Regions from separate parts of the Caballeronia sp. S22 genome, predicted to be linked through region 2. Evidence: predicted binding sites of a transcription regulator. Region 2 holds the regulator's gene; the other holds the start of a gene.
The links. The regulator FNR, encoded in region 2, switches genes on or off when oxygen is low (the NO sensors DNR and NnrR bind a similar motif). The targets are predictions, from matches to a motif close to TTGATNNNNATCAA.

Region 1: cyoA (ubiquinol oxidase subunit II) is a predicted target of FNR. The motif match lies at 2,634-2,647, and genes of this name have one in related genera.

What each region holds. Positions count from the first base shown of each region.
Region 1 covers NZ_OZ180038.1:817,313-824,666, reverse strand. The annotation lists gene ACEN42_RS30450 (NarK family nitrate/nitrite MFS transporter) at 1-1,068, opposite strand, end outside; gene ACEN42_RS30445 (nitrate/nitrite transporter) at 1,071-2,321, opposite strand; gene cyoA (ubiquinol oxidase subunit II) at 2,765-3,649, shown strand; gene cyoB (cytochrome o ubiquinol oxidase subunit I) at 3,653-5,662, shown strand; gene cyoC (cytochrome o ubiquinol oxidase subunit III) at 5,662-6,270, shown strand; gene cyoD (cytochrome o ubiquinol oxidase subunit IV) at 6,270-6,602, shown strand; gene ACEN42_RS30420 (2,4'-dihydroxyacetophenone dioxygenase family protein) at 6,792-7,319, shown strand.
Region 2 covers NZ_OZ180038.1:1,050,756-1,058,109, forward strand. The annotation lists gene ACEN42_RS31465 (MFS transporter) at 1-746, shown strand, start outside; gene ACEN42_RS31470 (universal stress protein) at 1,013-1,840, opposite strand; gene ACEN42_RS31475 (universal stress protein) at 2,056-2,502, shown strand; gene ACEN42_RS31480 (hypothetical protein) at 2,534-2,830, shown strand; gene ACEN42_RS31485 (DUF1488 domain-containing protein) at 2,913-3,218, shown strand; gene fnr (fumarate/nitrate reduction transcriptional regulator Fnr) at 3,194-3,928, opposite strand; gene ACEN42_RS31495 (response regulator) at 4,090-4,737, opposite strand; gene ACEN42_RS31500 (PAS domain S-box protein) at 4,815-5,909, opposite strand; gene ACEN42_RS31505 (hypothetical protein) at 5,956-6,186, opposite strand; gene ACEN42_RS31510 (hypothetical protein) at 6,251-6,511, opposite strand; gene ACEN42_RS31515 (pyrrolo-quinoline quinone) at 6,795-7,354, shown strand, end outside.

The DNA of each region.
Region 1 (7,354 bases), 230 kb from region 2:
CAGCGCGAACAGTGCTATGAACATGGCGAGGAAGCCCGCGAAGCTGCCGTCCGACCCGTCATGCGGGAGAAACGCCATCACGCCGAAGACCGCGGCGATCATCGCGATGAAGGTCCACAATGTGACGCGCGCGCCGCCAAGGCGGTCGGAAATCCAGCCGCCGACAGGACGTGTCAGCGCGCCCGCGAGCGGCCCGAGAAACGCGTAGGCCGTCGGGTTGATCGACGGAAACTCCGCTTTCGTCAGCAGCGCGAGGCCCGCCGAGAAGCCGATGAACGAGCCGAACGTGCCGATATAGAGCAGGCACATGAGCCAGTTGTGCTTGCGCCTGAAGATGACGGCCTGTTCCGCGAACGATGCCTTCGCGTCCGCGATATCGTTCATCCCGAACCACGCCGCGAACGCCGAGATCACGATGAACGGCACCCAGATGAAACCCGCGTTCTGCAGCCAGATGCTGTGCTCGACACCCTTCAAGACGTACGTCTGATTCTCCCCTGCGAGCGTGCCGAACACGCTTGCGGAAATGACGAGCGGCGTCACGAACTGCACGACCGACACACCGAGATTGCCGATACCCGCGTTCATGCCAGTCGCGAAGCCCTTCTTCGCTTTGGGAAAGAAGAAGCTGATGTTCGCCATCGACGAACTGAAGTTCGCGCCGCCGAGGCCGCACAAAAGCGCGAGCACGAGCAGCGTCGAATAGCCGGTCGAGGGGTCGCGTAGCGCGACGCCCATGCCGATCGCCGGAATCAGGAGACTTGCTGTGGAGAACGCCGTGAAGCGCCGGCCGCCGAAGATCGGCACGAGGAACGAATAGAAAATGCGCAGCGTCGCGCCCGATAGCGCGGGCAGCGCGGTGAGCCAGAACAACTGGTCCTTCGTGAAGTGAAAGCCGCCCTTGTCGAGACTGACGACCACCACGCTCCACAGCGACCACACCGTAAAGGCCAGCGCCAGTGCGGGAATCGAAATCCAGAGGTTGCGGCGGGCAACCGATTCTCCCGTTTCGCGCCAGAAGGCGGCGTTCTCGGGCTCCCATCGAGTGAGCAAGTATCTTGATGACATGACTAGTGTTTGGGTTGAAACGTGAAGTGCATGCAGATGAGACTGACGGCAGTCGCGCCGAACATCAGCATGAAACAGGTGGTGCGCACGCCGGTGAGATCGACGAGCGCGCCGAAAAGAATCGGCAACAGGAAGCCGGCGAGACCGCCCGCGAGTCCGACGACGCCCGACACCGCGCCGATGTTCGCGGAAAACTCGTCCGAGACGAACTTGAACACCGACGCCTTGCCGATTGCCATCGCAACGCCGACGACGAACATCAGCGCGGTGTACGCGACCGGTCCCGTCTCGATGTGGAACGTGCGCGGACCGTCCTTCGCGTGGACGACGAAGTCCGTGACTGGATAGCTCAGCAGGAAGAAGCACGCGAGCGCGATCCACATGACGATCCATGTGGTGCGATACGCGCCGAAGCGGTCGGACATCCAGCCGCCGAGCGCGCGCAGCATGCCGCCTGGAAGCGAGAAGCAGGCGGCGAGAAACGCGGCATGTTCGATGCCGAAGCCGTACTGATTCACGTAGTACTGCGGCATCCACAACGCGAGGCCGACATAGCCGCCGAACACGACCGAGTAGTACTGCGCGTAACGCAGCACGCGACGGTCTTTCAACACGGCCATCTGCGCGGCGAGGCCGGGCGCGCCGGCGCTGCGATGCGCGGGGTTCGACGTCGACACGAACCAGAAGATCAGCGCGGTGACGAGCATCGCGATGGAATAGACCTTCGGCACGATGGTCCACGTGCCCGCCGCTAGAATCAGCGCGGGCGCGACGAACTTGGTGAGCGCCGCGCCCGAGTTGCCCGCGCCGAAGATGCCCATCGCGAAGCCTTGGCGCGACTTGGGGAACCAGCGCGCGACATACGGCGTGCCCACGGAAAACGACGCCCCCGCGATGCCGACGAACAAACCGAGCACGAGGAATTGCCACAGTTCGGTGGCGTAGCCGATCAGCCAGATCGGTATGACGGTGACGGCCATCGTGCAGAAGAACACGGGGCGGCCGCCGAAGCGGTCGGTCCAGATGCCGAGCGGCACGCGCAACAGCGAGCCGGTGAGCACGGGCGTCGCGGCGATGAGGCCGAACTCGGTATCGGTGAGATGCAACTGCTTCTTGAGGGGAATGCCGAGGATGGCGAAGACCATCCAGACGGCGAAGCAGATCGTGAATGCGAACGTGCTGGCGCCGAGCACGCGCCAGGCGCGCATGTCGGTCGATGCTTTGGATTCGAAGTGTGTGTCGACGACGCTCATCGTCCTTCCCTTGTCGTTGCTGCTTTATCGACAAGGGTAAGGAACGTCGCGCGAGTCGCCTATCCGCCATGCGGATGCGGCGACGTCGTGCCGCTAGTCAGTGCGGCGTAGTTCGGATGGGCTAGCGCGTTCGCGCTTCACGTCGTTTGCGAAGCCCGCGCGATGCAGCGACCGACGCCTTGTGAGGCGGATGGACCCGCGCCCAGCCACCTTTTATGACACCCGCGACGTCAACCATTCGTTGTAGACTCTCCTACCCTTTCGGACCACTCCGGAAGAGTCATATCGCGCGCGACACCCTGTCGCATCAGCTTGATCTGAAACAATTTTCCAAACATTCGGGCCATCGCGAAAAATCGCGCGTGGCATGATCTTGACGCGGCGCAAAGCCGTGCAGTGGCGTTCTCCCCGGGACGCTTCGATCATAGAAACCAGCGAATGCAATGAATGAAAATACCCAACGTTTAGCAGTGCCATTGTTATCGGGGCTGATAGCCAGTGTCGGTCTTTCGGGATGCAAGCTGGAGGTTTTGGAGTCGAAAGGCGTGGTTGGCGCAGCGGAATCCTCGCTGATCGCCACCGCGACTTACACCATGCTTCTGGTCGTGGTTCCGGTGATTCTGCTCACCCTGTTCATCGCATGGCGCTATCGGGCGTCCAACAGGAACGCCACCTACGCGCCGAAGTGGGCGCACTCCACGGCCATCGAAGTCGTGGTCTGGATCATCCCCGCGATCATCATCCTGTACCTCGGCATCCTCACGTGGAAATCCACGCACGAACTCGATCCGTACAAGCCGCTGGAATCCAGCGTCAAGCCGATCAACGTCGAAGTCGTGGCGCTCGACTGGAAGTGGTTGTTCATCTATCCGGATCTGGGCGTGGCGTCGGTGAATCAGCTCGCGTTTCCGGTGGGCACGCCGGTGAACTTCCGCATCACGTCGGATTCGGTGATGAACTCGTTTTTCATCCCGGAACTCGGTGGCCAGATCTACGCAATGGCCGGCATGCAGACGAAGCTGCACCTCCTGACCGATCACGCGGGTGACTACGCGGGCATTTCGGCGAACTACAGCGGCAAAGGCTTCTCCGACATGAAGTTCCGCGCGCTGGCCATGTCCAACGCCGACTTCGACGCGTGGCTCAAGCAAGTCAGAAACGCGCCCGAAGCATTGAGCATGGACGTCTACACCGGCGTCGCGCGCCCGAGCGAGAAGGTTGCCGTGCGCTACTTCTCGACCGTCGATCCGAAGCTCTTCAGCAACATCGTCGCGAAGTACAACTACGGCAACTCGGTCGTAGGCGCAAATTGTGTAACAAAGGGGTAAGCCATGTTCGGCAAATTAACGCTTGAGGCGATCCCGTACCACGAGCCCATCATCATGGGGGCGACCGTCTTCATGGCGATCCTCGCACTCGGTACGGTCGCCCTTCTCACCAAACTCGGCAAATGGGGCTGGCTCTGGCGCGAGTATCTGACTTCGGTCGATCACAAGCGCATCGGCGTCATGTATCTCGTCGTCGCCGGGCTGATGCTCGTGCGCGGCTTCGCCGACGCCGTCATGATGCGCATTCAGCAGGCCATCGCGCTCGATTCGCCGGGCTATCTGCCGGCGCATCACTTCGACCAGATTTTCTCGGCCCACGGCACCATCATGATCTTCTTCATGGCCATGGCGCTGCTGGTCGCGTTCTTCAACCTCGTCGTGCCCCTGCAGATCGGCGCGCGTGACGTGGCCTTCCCGTTCATCAACTCGCTGTCGTTCTGGATGACGGCCGTGGCCGCCATCCTGATCAACCTGTCGCTTTTCATCGGCGAGTTCTCTTCGACAGGCTGGCTCGCGTATCCGCCGCTCTCCGAGACGCAGTTCAGTCCGGGCGTCGGCGTGGACTACTACATCTGGGCGTTGCAGTTGTCCGGCATCGGCACGCTGCTGACGGCGGTGAACTTCTTCGTCACGATCGTGAAGATGCGCGCGCCCGGCATGACGTGGATGAAGCTGCCCGTCTTCACGTGGACGGCGTTCTGCTCGAACGTGCTGATCATGGCCACGTTCCCGATCCTGACCGTGGCGCTCGCGCTGCTGGCGCTGGACCGCTACATGGGCATGCACTTCTTCACGAACGACGGCGGCGGCAACCCGATGGTCTACCTGAACCTGATCTGGGCCTGGGGTCACCCCGAGGTCTACATCCTGGTTCTGCCCGCGTTCGGCATCTATTCGGAAGTGGTCGCGACGTTCTCGAAGAAGCCGCTCTTCGGCTACAAGACGATGGTCTGGGCGACGTGCTGCATCATGGTGCTGTCGTTCCTCGTGTGGCTGCACCACTTCTTCACGATGGGTTCGGGCGCGAACGTCAATGCCTTCTTCGGCATTATGACGATGATCATTTCCATCCCGACCGGCGTGAAGATCTTCAACTGGCTCTTCACGATGTATCGCGGCCGCGTGCAGTTCACGACGCCCGTGCTGTGGACCATCGGCTTCGTCATCACCTTCACGCTCGGCGGCATGACCGGCGTGATGCTGGCGATCCCGGGCGCGGACTTCGTGCTGCACAACTCGCTCTTCCTGATCGCGCACTTCCATAACGCGATCATCGGCGGCGTGGTGTTCGGTTACTTCGCGGGCGTGCAGTACTGGTGGCCGAAGGTGTTCGGCTTCAAGCTCGACGAAAAGCTCGGCCGCAACGCGTTCATCTGCTGGTTCGTGGGCTTCTTCGTCGCGTTCGTGCCGATCTACATTCTCGGCTTCATGGGTGCGACGCGCCGCCTGAATCACTACGACAACCCGGCATGGCAGCCCTTCTTCATCGCCGCCGCTGTCGGCGTGGGCATCATCGCGCTGGGCGTCGTGTTCCAGGTCCTGCAGATCGTCGTGAGCATCATCCGCCGCAATCAGCCCGCGTATCGCGACATCAGCGGCGATCCGTGGAACGGCCGCACGCTCGAGTGGACGATGAGCTCGCCGCCGCCCGTCTACAACTTCGCGAATATCCCGGCCGTGCGTGCACTCGACGATTTCGCCGATGCCAAGGAACACGGCCGCATCGATGCGCGTCCGTATCGCGACATCCACATGCCGTCGAATACGAGCGCGGGTCTCCTGATCGGTCTGTTCGCGCTCGCATTCGGCTTTGCCGCGATCTGGCACATCTGGTGGCTGGCGGTCGCGGGTCTCGTCGGCATCGCCGCGACGGTGATCGGCTACAGCTTCCGTGAGAACGCCGGCTTCATCATCCCGGCTGCGACCGTGAAGTCGACCGAAGAGCGCAATCGTCCGCCGAAGTCGCCTGTGAAGGCCGCTACGGAGCGCGAACTCGAACTGGAGGCAATGTAATGTCGCAATCGACACTTTCCGCGCAGCACGCGCACGACCACGAGCACGAGCATCAGCCGCATTCGGTGTTCGGCTTCTGGGCCTACCTGATGACCGATTGCGTGCTGTTCGCGTCGCTCTTCGCGGCCTTCGCGATGTACGCGATGCAGACAGCAGGCGGTCCCACGGGCAAGGATCTGTTCAACCTGACCGACGTCGCGTACGAAACGGCGCTGCTTCTCACGAGCAGCCTGACCTTCGGTTTCGCGATGATCTCGGCAACGCGCCGGAAGTCGGGCGCGGCGCTCGCGTGGCTCTTCGTCACGTTCGTGCTGGGCGCGGGCTTCCTGTGGCTGGAAGTGCACGAGTTCGCGCGTCTGATCGCCGAAGGCGCGGGTCCGCAACGCAGCGCGTTCTGGTCGTCGTTCTTCACGCTGGTCGGCACGCACGGCCTGCACGTCACCATCGGCCTGATCTGGCTGGTCGTGCTGGCGGTGCAGATCGCGAGCAATCCCGGGATGAACGAGCGCGAACTGCGTCGCCTCGCCTGCCTGAGCCTCTTCTGGCACTTCCTCGACATCGTCTGGATTTGCGTGTTTTCCTTCGTCTATCTCGGGAGCGTCGTCTGATGGCACATGCTCATATCAATTCGAGCGACCTGCCGCACGTCACCGTGCGCGGATATCTCATCGGCTTCGTGCTGGCCGTGGTGCTGACCGTGGCGTCGTTCTGGGCAGCGACATCGGGCGCGTTCAGGGGCGAAAGCGCAATCGTCGCGCTTGCGGTGCTCGCCGCGGTGCAGGTCATCGTGCATGTGGTGTTCTTCCTGCACGTGAACGCGTCGAAGGGACAGCGCTGGCATGCGATGTCGTTCGCGTACACCATTCTCATGTCGCTGATTCTGATCGTCGGCACGGTCTGGGTGATGCATAACGTGCACATGCTGATGATGGCGCGATAACTCGCTCAGCTTCATCGAGCGAATCGAAAGGCGGGCCCGCGTGCGGGTCCGCCTTTTTTTCGTCCGCGAATCTGGCTGCGTTCTGCACGAATTCGGCATCCGATGAAGAATCTTGACAATTCTCCGAACGAGGCAGAATATTTGTCCATAATTTGAATTCATCATCCACAATATGGACAAGGAGACGCGATGAGCGCGCCAAAGCCCGCGGCGGACGCCATGACGCCGTATCAACTTCCCTTCCCGAAAGAAGCGCAAAAGGAAATCGTCGTCCCTGCCGCGATTCCTGTCGACGAGCGCGAATGGGTTCCGCAAGCCGAAAACGTCTGGTTCCGCCCGCTGTGCCTGAATGTATCGACCGGGTACTGGATGAACCTTTTGCGCGTGCGCAAATCCGGCGTGCTGTCGCGCCATCGTCATCCGCAGGCCGTCCACGGCATGGTGCTGAAAGGCCGCTGGCGCTACCTGGAGCATGACTGGGAAGCGACCGAAGGCAGCTACGTCTTCGAGCCGCCCGGCGAAACGCACACGCTCTACGTGCCGGAAGATGTCGAAGAAATGATCACCTACTTTCAGGTGAACGGCGTGATGTTCTATTGCGACCCGTACGGCAACTACACCGGCTACGAGGACGTGTTCACCAAGGTCGATATGTGCCGCAAGCACTACGAGTCGGTTGGTCTCGGCGCGGATTTCGTCGATCAGTTCATTCGTTAATTTCCCAAACCACCTCTAGCAGACTCAAAAGAGCA
Region 2 (7,354 bases):
TCCTGATTCGAAACAATCGCGCGGATAACCTGAAACGCTTTCTTCCGCGCGTCGACCCCGCATACGTGCCGCAGCAAGACGATAACTTTTCGCTCTCCGACCGCGAAGCCGTCCCCGGCTCGACGATCGCGCGACTCTTTGCCGAAGGTCGCGGGTTGAGCACGGTCATGTTGTGGATCGCGTTCTTCATGTGCCTCTTCATGGTCTACGCGCTGAGTTCATGGCTCACAAAGCTTATGGCGAGCGCCGGACATAGCCTCGGCTCGGCCCTCACGTTCGTGCTCGTTCTGAACTTCGGTGCGATGATCGGTGCGATTGGCGGCGGATGGCTCGCCGACCGCTTCAACATCAAATACGTTCTCATCGCGATGTACGCGCTCGCGGCCATCTCCATCAGCCTGCTGGGCGTGAAGGTACCGATCGGCGTGCTGTTTTTCCTCGTCGGTCTGGCGGGCGCATCGACCATCGGCACGCAGATCGTCACCTATGCGTTCGCTGGCCAGTTCTATCCGATGGCCATTCGATCGACGGGCATCGGCTGGGCGTCGGGCATCGGGCGCAGCGGTGCGATTCTCGCGCCCATCGTGATCGGTTTTCTCGTGAGCCGCGCGTTGCCGCTTCAGCAGAACTTCGTCGCGATTGCCATTCCTGGCGTCATCGCGATGCTGGCGGTGTGCCTGATCGATTCGCGCCGTTCACCGCGGAAAGCTGGCGCCATCCCCGCTGCGCAGGCCGATCCGGTTTGAAGCAATTGCGCGCGCCCCGCAATCATTCCTTTCGAGGTTTCGGCTGCCGGGGCTTCTGTGGCTCGGAAGGGGCGCCGCGTTGCGTCGGCGCCCTCGTGCATGCATCCGGCGGCGTGGCATAAGGCACGTCGTCGCAGCAGCACGCGTAGACCGGAAAGCCATACGCGTTCGTGCGGACGATGGTTGTCGGCCCGTGCAGCGGGCATACCGCTTTCATGGCGCCTCCTGAAATCCGATATCGACGTCTCTATCGTACACGGCGCACATCAATGCGACATCAGCACCGGCACGGTCATCGATTGCAGGAAGGTGCGCGTCGCGCCGCCGAGCACGAGTTCGCGCCAGCGCGCATGACCGTAGCCGCCCATCACGACGAGATCCGCGCCGAGATCGGCGGCGCGCGATAGCAGGATGTCGCCCGCCGACGCATCCGCGCCGCTCGCGCCCGACACGATATCGACCTCCACGCCATGCCGCGCGATGCACGCGGCGATGTCCGCGTCCGCGATGCGTTCATCCGTTTTCTCATCGACCTTGACGATGGTCGCGCGCCCGGCGGCCTTCAGCAATGGCAACGCGTCGTGGACGGCTCGCGCCGCTTCGCGGCCGCCATCCCACGCGATCATCGGAAACCGGCCGATGGAGGGAAAGAAACCGGTGCAGGGCACGAGCAGCACCGGACGTCCGGCCGACAGGATGAGATTTTCGCGAAAGCCGTCGCCGATATAGGACTCGGGATCGCCGGGATCGTCCTGGCCCGCGATCACGAGATCGGCGCAGCGCGCGTGATGCGGCACCGCATGATCCGCCGGTTCGGCTGGCGCGAGCCATTCGCCCGATACGCCCGCACGGTTCAACTCCGCGTGAAAGAGCCGCTCCAGCGCGCCGGCCTGTTCGCGGCGCACGGCCGCCCGCGCTTCGTAGTAGGCGGCGGTGCCGGCCATCACATTGAACGCGCGCGCGTTCGGCTCGAAAACCGAATAGAAGCCGATCACATACGCGTCGCATTGCCTCGCGAGTTGCAGCGCGGTTTCCAGACGGGGATGGGCGCGCACGCTCGTATCGAGATGCACAAGGATCGTCTTGTAGCTCATCGAATGACTCCTGGAGTCCGCTGAGAGTTGATGGTCCCGAGTCTAAGGAGACGTTGCCTTTATTCGCTTGACTCAGATCAACGGAAGCGGCGTCGCGCACCGATGCGCTTGCGCTTGATTCAGGTCAATTGCGCAGACAAGCAGCGCGATAAAGTGAGTGCGTTCGCCGCGCCATGTGCGCGAACGCATCGCACAGACGTGAAGGACGAAAGACGATGTACCGCAATATCCTGGTTGCGCTCGATGGCAGTGAATGCTCGCAACGCGCGCTCGACGAAGCGATCCGTATCGGCGCGCTCGCCAAGGTGTACATCGTCTTCGTCATCGACGTGGCCGCGCTTTCGTCGTTTCCCGCGCAGTATCGCGTGAGCGTGCGCGAGGACGGCACGCGCACGCTGGAGACCGCGCAGGCGCGTGCGATCGCTGCGGGCGTCGACTGCGAAACCGAACTCGCCGAAACGCGCAACGTGACCGACACGATCGCGAAATGCCTGCAGCGACGCGCGGCGCATATGCCCGCCGATCTCGTCGTGATGGGCACGCATGGCCGGACCGGATTGCGGCGGCTTGCGCTCGGCAGCGTCGCCGAAGCTTTCGTCAGACGCTCGACGTGTCCCGTGCTGCTGATGCGTGCGCCGAATGGTGAGGGCAAGGATGGGTGAGGATCATCGGCCTGACAGGAGAAACAATCACATGGGCCTCGGAATGCAGATCGCCTACCTCGGCTTTTCCGGCTCGAACGTGATCGAACGGGAAGCGGGCGTCGAACTCGTGCGGCTTGCGGGCGTCGCCGCGGATATCGTCGATTGCCGGCTCACGATCAAAGCCTGTCCCGATCCGTCCGGTCAGCCCGTCTACGATGCGCAACTGGTGCTCCTCACGCGCGATTCCGAGCAGGTCACGGTGCAACGCAACACCGACGCCGACCCGACCGTGGCGATGCATCACGCCTTCGACGACGCCGTGCGAATCCTGCGCGAGCGGTATTGATCCAGATCAATACGCAGCGCGAATTCATGGCCGAGACTCAGTGGATATGCGCCGCAGGTCGAAACCATTGCGAGGTATCGGCATGAACATCACATTTCCCAGCCAGCCGCCCGTCTATCAGGGCGATGTCCCTTCACTCACGTTCGCCGCCTTCGCCGATGGCGAGCGCATCGCGTGCACCATTTCCGCCGAGGCGCTGGAAGATCACTTCGGTGCTGCGTCGTGGCGGGAGGAAGATTTACAGCAGGCTTTCGAGAGCCATCGCTCGTCGATCGAAGGGGCCGCCGAGCATGTGCTGAGCCGCGTCGGCGGCACATCGGTCATGCTGCGCAGCGGATTTTTCCGCTTCCGCCAGGCACGCGCTCAGACTTCTTCGAGCCGGGCCTGATCGAGAATCCGCACGTCGCGGCCGCGGGCATCGATCACGCCGGCTTTCTGCAACCTGGAGAACATGCGGCTGACGGTTTCGATCTTCAGGCCGAGATAGCTGCCGATTTCCTCGCGCGTCATGCGCAGGACGAACTGCGCCGGCGAATAGCCGCGCGCCTTCATGCGCGTCGAGAGATTGAGCAGGAACGCCGCGACGCGCTGCTCCGCCGTCATCGTGCCGAGCATCATCATGAGGTTGGATTCGCGCACGATTTCGCCGCACATCACGCGATGCACGTGATGCTGGAGCGCCCTGACTTCGCGGCACAGCAATTCGAGCAGATCGAACGGAATGATGCAGACGACGCTGTCTTCCAGCGCGATCGCATCGCACGTGTGACGATCGGCGCTCACGCCGTCGAGCCCGAGCGCGTCGCCCGGCAGATGAAAACCCGTGACTTGCTCGTGGCCTTCGCGGTGCATGACGATGGTCTTGAAGCACCCGCTGCGCACCGCATAGAGACTCTGGAACGGATCGCTGCAACGAAAGAGCGTTTCGCCGCGCCGCACCGAGCGCGTCGAGCAGATGATCGCGTCGAGACGTTCGTAATCGACCGGCGATAGATCCGACGGCATGCAGATGCGCTGCATCGAGCATGTCGAACAACGTGTGTTCGTGCGCTTCACGTCGGCTCTCGTGCCGAGAGTCTCTGCGCTCGCGGGAATCATGCTGCGCCTCCTGTCGGGCGGATCGCGCATCGATGCGCGATTCTGAATGCCACGCATCGGATTATTGGCCGCTTCATCTCGAAAATAAATCGGCGCTGGCGGATCGTGCTGTAGGCGTTCGGGAAGCCGTGTAGGGAAACGCTGACACGCGTCGATCGGGATCAGGCGCCGTCGTCGTCGAAGAGTTGATGGCGCACCGCGTAACGCACGAGCGCGGCTTCGTGCGGCATGCGCATCTTGTCGAGGATGCGCGCCTTGTAGGTGCTGACGGTCTTCGCGCTCACACACAGCGCCTCGCCGATATCGCTGATCGACTCGCCCGCGCACAAGCGCCGGAACACCTCGAACTCGCGGTTCGACAGACGCTGATGCGGCAGCGCGTCGGCGGGTTCGCTGAGGCTCTGCGCGAAGCGTTCGGCCATCGCGAGGCTCACGTAGACGCCGCCCGACGCGACCTTGCCGACCGCCGCGACCAGTTCCGCGCTCGCGCTTTCCTTGGTGATGTATCCCGACGCTCCCGCCTTGAAGGCGCGCGCGGCGTATTGCTGTTCAGCGTGCATGGTGAGCACGAGGATGCGCATGGCGGGCTTTTCGTCCTTGATCTGCTTGAGCAGGTCGAGGCCGCCGCGGCCCGGCATCGAAAGATCGAGCACGAGGACGTCGGCATCGGTCGCGCGTGCGAGCGCGAGGGTGGCCGGTCCGTCGCTCGCTTCGCCGGCGACCTCGAAGCCGTGTGCGTTCGCGAGGATGTGGCGCAGGCCGTCGCGCACGAGTGCATGGTCATCGGCAATCAGCACTCTTATCGTCATCGATGCGATTCCTTTTGTCGACCGACTCGCGCGGAGTTCGAGTTTACCGACGACAGCCTCGTAGCGGTTGACTCAAATCAAGGGAAGCCGTCGCCGGCGCGATGCCCGAGCGGAATCTCCGCGCGAATGCGAAAGCCTTCGCCGGGCGCGCTGCGAAACGCGATGACGCCGCCCAGTTGACGCACGCGCTCGCCCATGCCGAGCAGGCCGAACGCGCCGGCGGCGCGCCCGCGCGTGACATCGGCGCCGCAGCCGTCGTCTTCTATGGTCAGCGTGCAGCGCGACTGCGCGCAGACGATCGCGATGCGCGCCTCGCTGGCCCGCGCATGGCGCACGATGTTCGTGAGCGCTTCCTGAACCAGCCGGAAGACCGAGGTGGAGGCGGTCGTGTCGAATCCGTCTTCCTCGCCTTCGAGATCCAGGTGAATCGTCAGATCGTAGCGCCGGCGAAAGTCGCAGGCGAGCCAGTCGATCGCAGCGAAGAGACCGAGGTCGTCGAGCACGGGCGGACGCAGGCCTGCCGCGATGCGCCGCACCGAGCCGATGATCGTGTCGATCTGCGCGAGCGATTGCTTCGCGATATGCGCATCGTGCGCGCCGGTGTCGAGAAGGGAGATCTGCATCTTGAGCGCGGCGAGTTGCTGGCCGAGATCGTCGTGCAATTCGCGGGCGATCGACGCGCGCTCGTTTTCGAGCGCGCTCTGCACGTGCGCGGAGAGTTCGCGCGCGTGTTGCAGCTCGGTGAGCCGCAACCGGTCGGTCATGTCGCGCGTGACCTTGGCGAAGCCGAGCAGATTGCCGCGCGCGTCGTGCAGCGCGGTGATGACGACGTTCGCCCAGAAGCGGCTCGCATCCTTGCGTATGCGCCAGCCTTCGTCTTCGACGCGCCCGGCCTGCGCCGCTATCGCGAGTTCGCTCTGCGGTTTGCCTGCCGCGATGTCCTCGGGCGGATAGAAGACGGAAAAATGACGGCCGACGATTTCCCGCGCGTCATAGCCCTTGATCCTTTTTGCGCCGTTGTTCCATGTCGCGACGTTGCCGTGCGCGTCGAGCAGGAAGATCGCATAGTCTTCGACGGCCTCCACGAGAAGCCGGAAAGACGCATCCGTCTGCAGCGAGGGCGAGAGCGGCGCGCGTGGATCGACGGGTTCGGTTGCGGGTGCGTTCGTCATCGTTGCAAGGGGCAGGCGCGCAAGCAACGTGCGACGCGCTGCAATGCTATTGCGTAGTCAGCCGGAAAGGCGGCATGGGCAGTTCGTCGCCATCGAGAAAGGCGGTCGCGCAGCGCACCGCGAAACCGAGCGCGCCGTCCTTGCTTGCGAACGCGCCGAGATTGCCGAGCGAGGTGGCGTGGCCGTCCTCTTCCAGAATCGACGCGGTCGCGACGAACGCATTGCCCACACGAGTGACGGAGGGCTGAAAAGCCGCTCCCCGATGATAGATGATCATAGATTTGACTTGTCGGAATGGTCGGAGGCGCGGGCGGCGTGCATGCCGCGAGTTGCGCCCGGGATCAGGCGTGCTGGTCAACGCGGGCGCCGCTGGAAGGGCGTGGGTGCTGCATGGACTGCCGGTGATCGATCTCGGCCATGCCATACGCAAATGCGTAGCGGACCGCGCCGGTCGCGCTGGCGAATTCGCCGAGCATGCCGCTCGAGCGGCGCGTGCCGTCCGGTTCCCGGACGATGAGCATCGCCGCATAGCGGTCCTGCTCCAGCACGGCGGTCGCGCTCAGCACATGGCCTTTGTAGATGACATTTTCTGATTGGGTCATCGTTCTCTCAGGTTCTATGTTTTCGGTGGAGTGGCACTTGTGATGCCCTTCATTCCGTAAGCAATAAGCCTAACCGTTCAATTTTTGTCGGCTTATCCGATTTAAGCTTTTTTACTTTTCTCCGGCGTGTGCTTAACTCAGAGGGAAGGGCGCACGGGAGCGAGACCGACCGTTCCGACAAATCCTAGCCGTCCCCCGACGATCTTTTCCCGTATTAAGCCGCCGCAGACAATAATCGCGAGCATCGGGGGCCGGCCGCTCGTCCCGAAACGGAGATCCGCAGATGAAAGGGCATTTATCGGTTGGCGTGACCGCAGTTGCCATTGCAGCGATCATCGGCGGATGCAGCGGAGGCAGTTCCAGCTCCGATCCGTCCGCGACATCCGGAGGCGCGGCATCGGCATCGTCGCCGGCTGCGGCGTCGAGTCCGGCGACGCCGGCATCGTCGGCATCACCCGCATCGTCGGCGTCGCCGGCAAGCGGCGCGAGCGCACCTTCGGGCGCGAGCACGCCCGCGACGACCCGGCCGTCCGCATCGACGCCGATGGACGTCACCACGTATCACAACGACATCCGCCGCACCGCGCAGCAGCTCGCCGAAACCAAGCTCACGCTGGCCAACGTCAACAGCTCGACATTCGGCAAGCTCGGCTTCTATACGGTCGATGGCGCCGTCGATGCCCAGCCGCTCTTTCTCGGCAACGTGCCGATCGCGGGCGGCACGCATAACGTGCTGTATGTCGAAACGGAGAACGCGAGCATCTACGCGTTCGATGCCGACACGGGCGCCGTGCTCTGGCACGTCTCCACGCTGCTCGCGGGCGAAGTTCCGAGCGACGATCA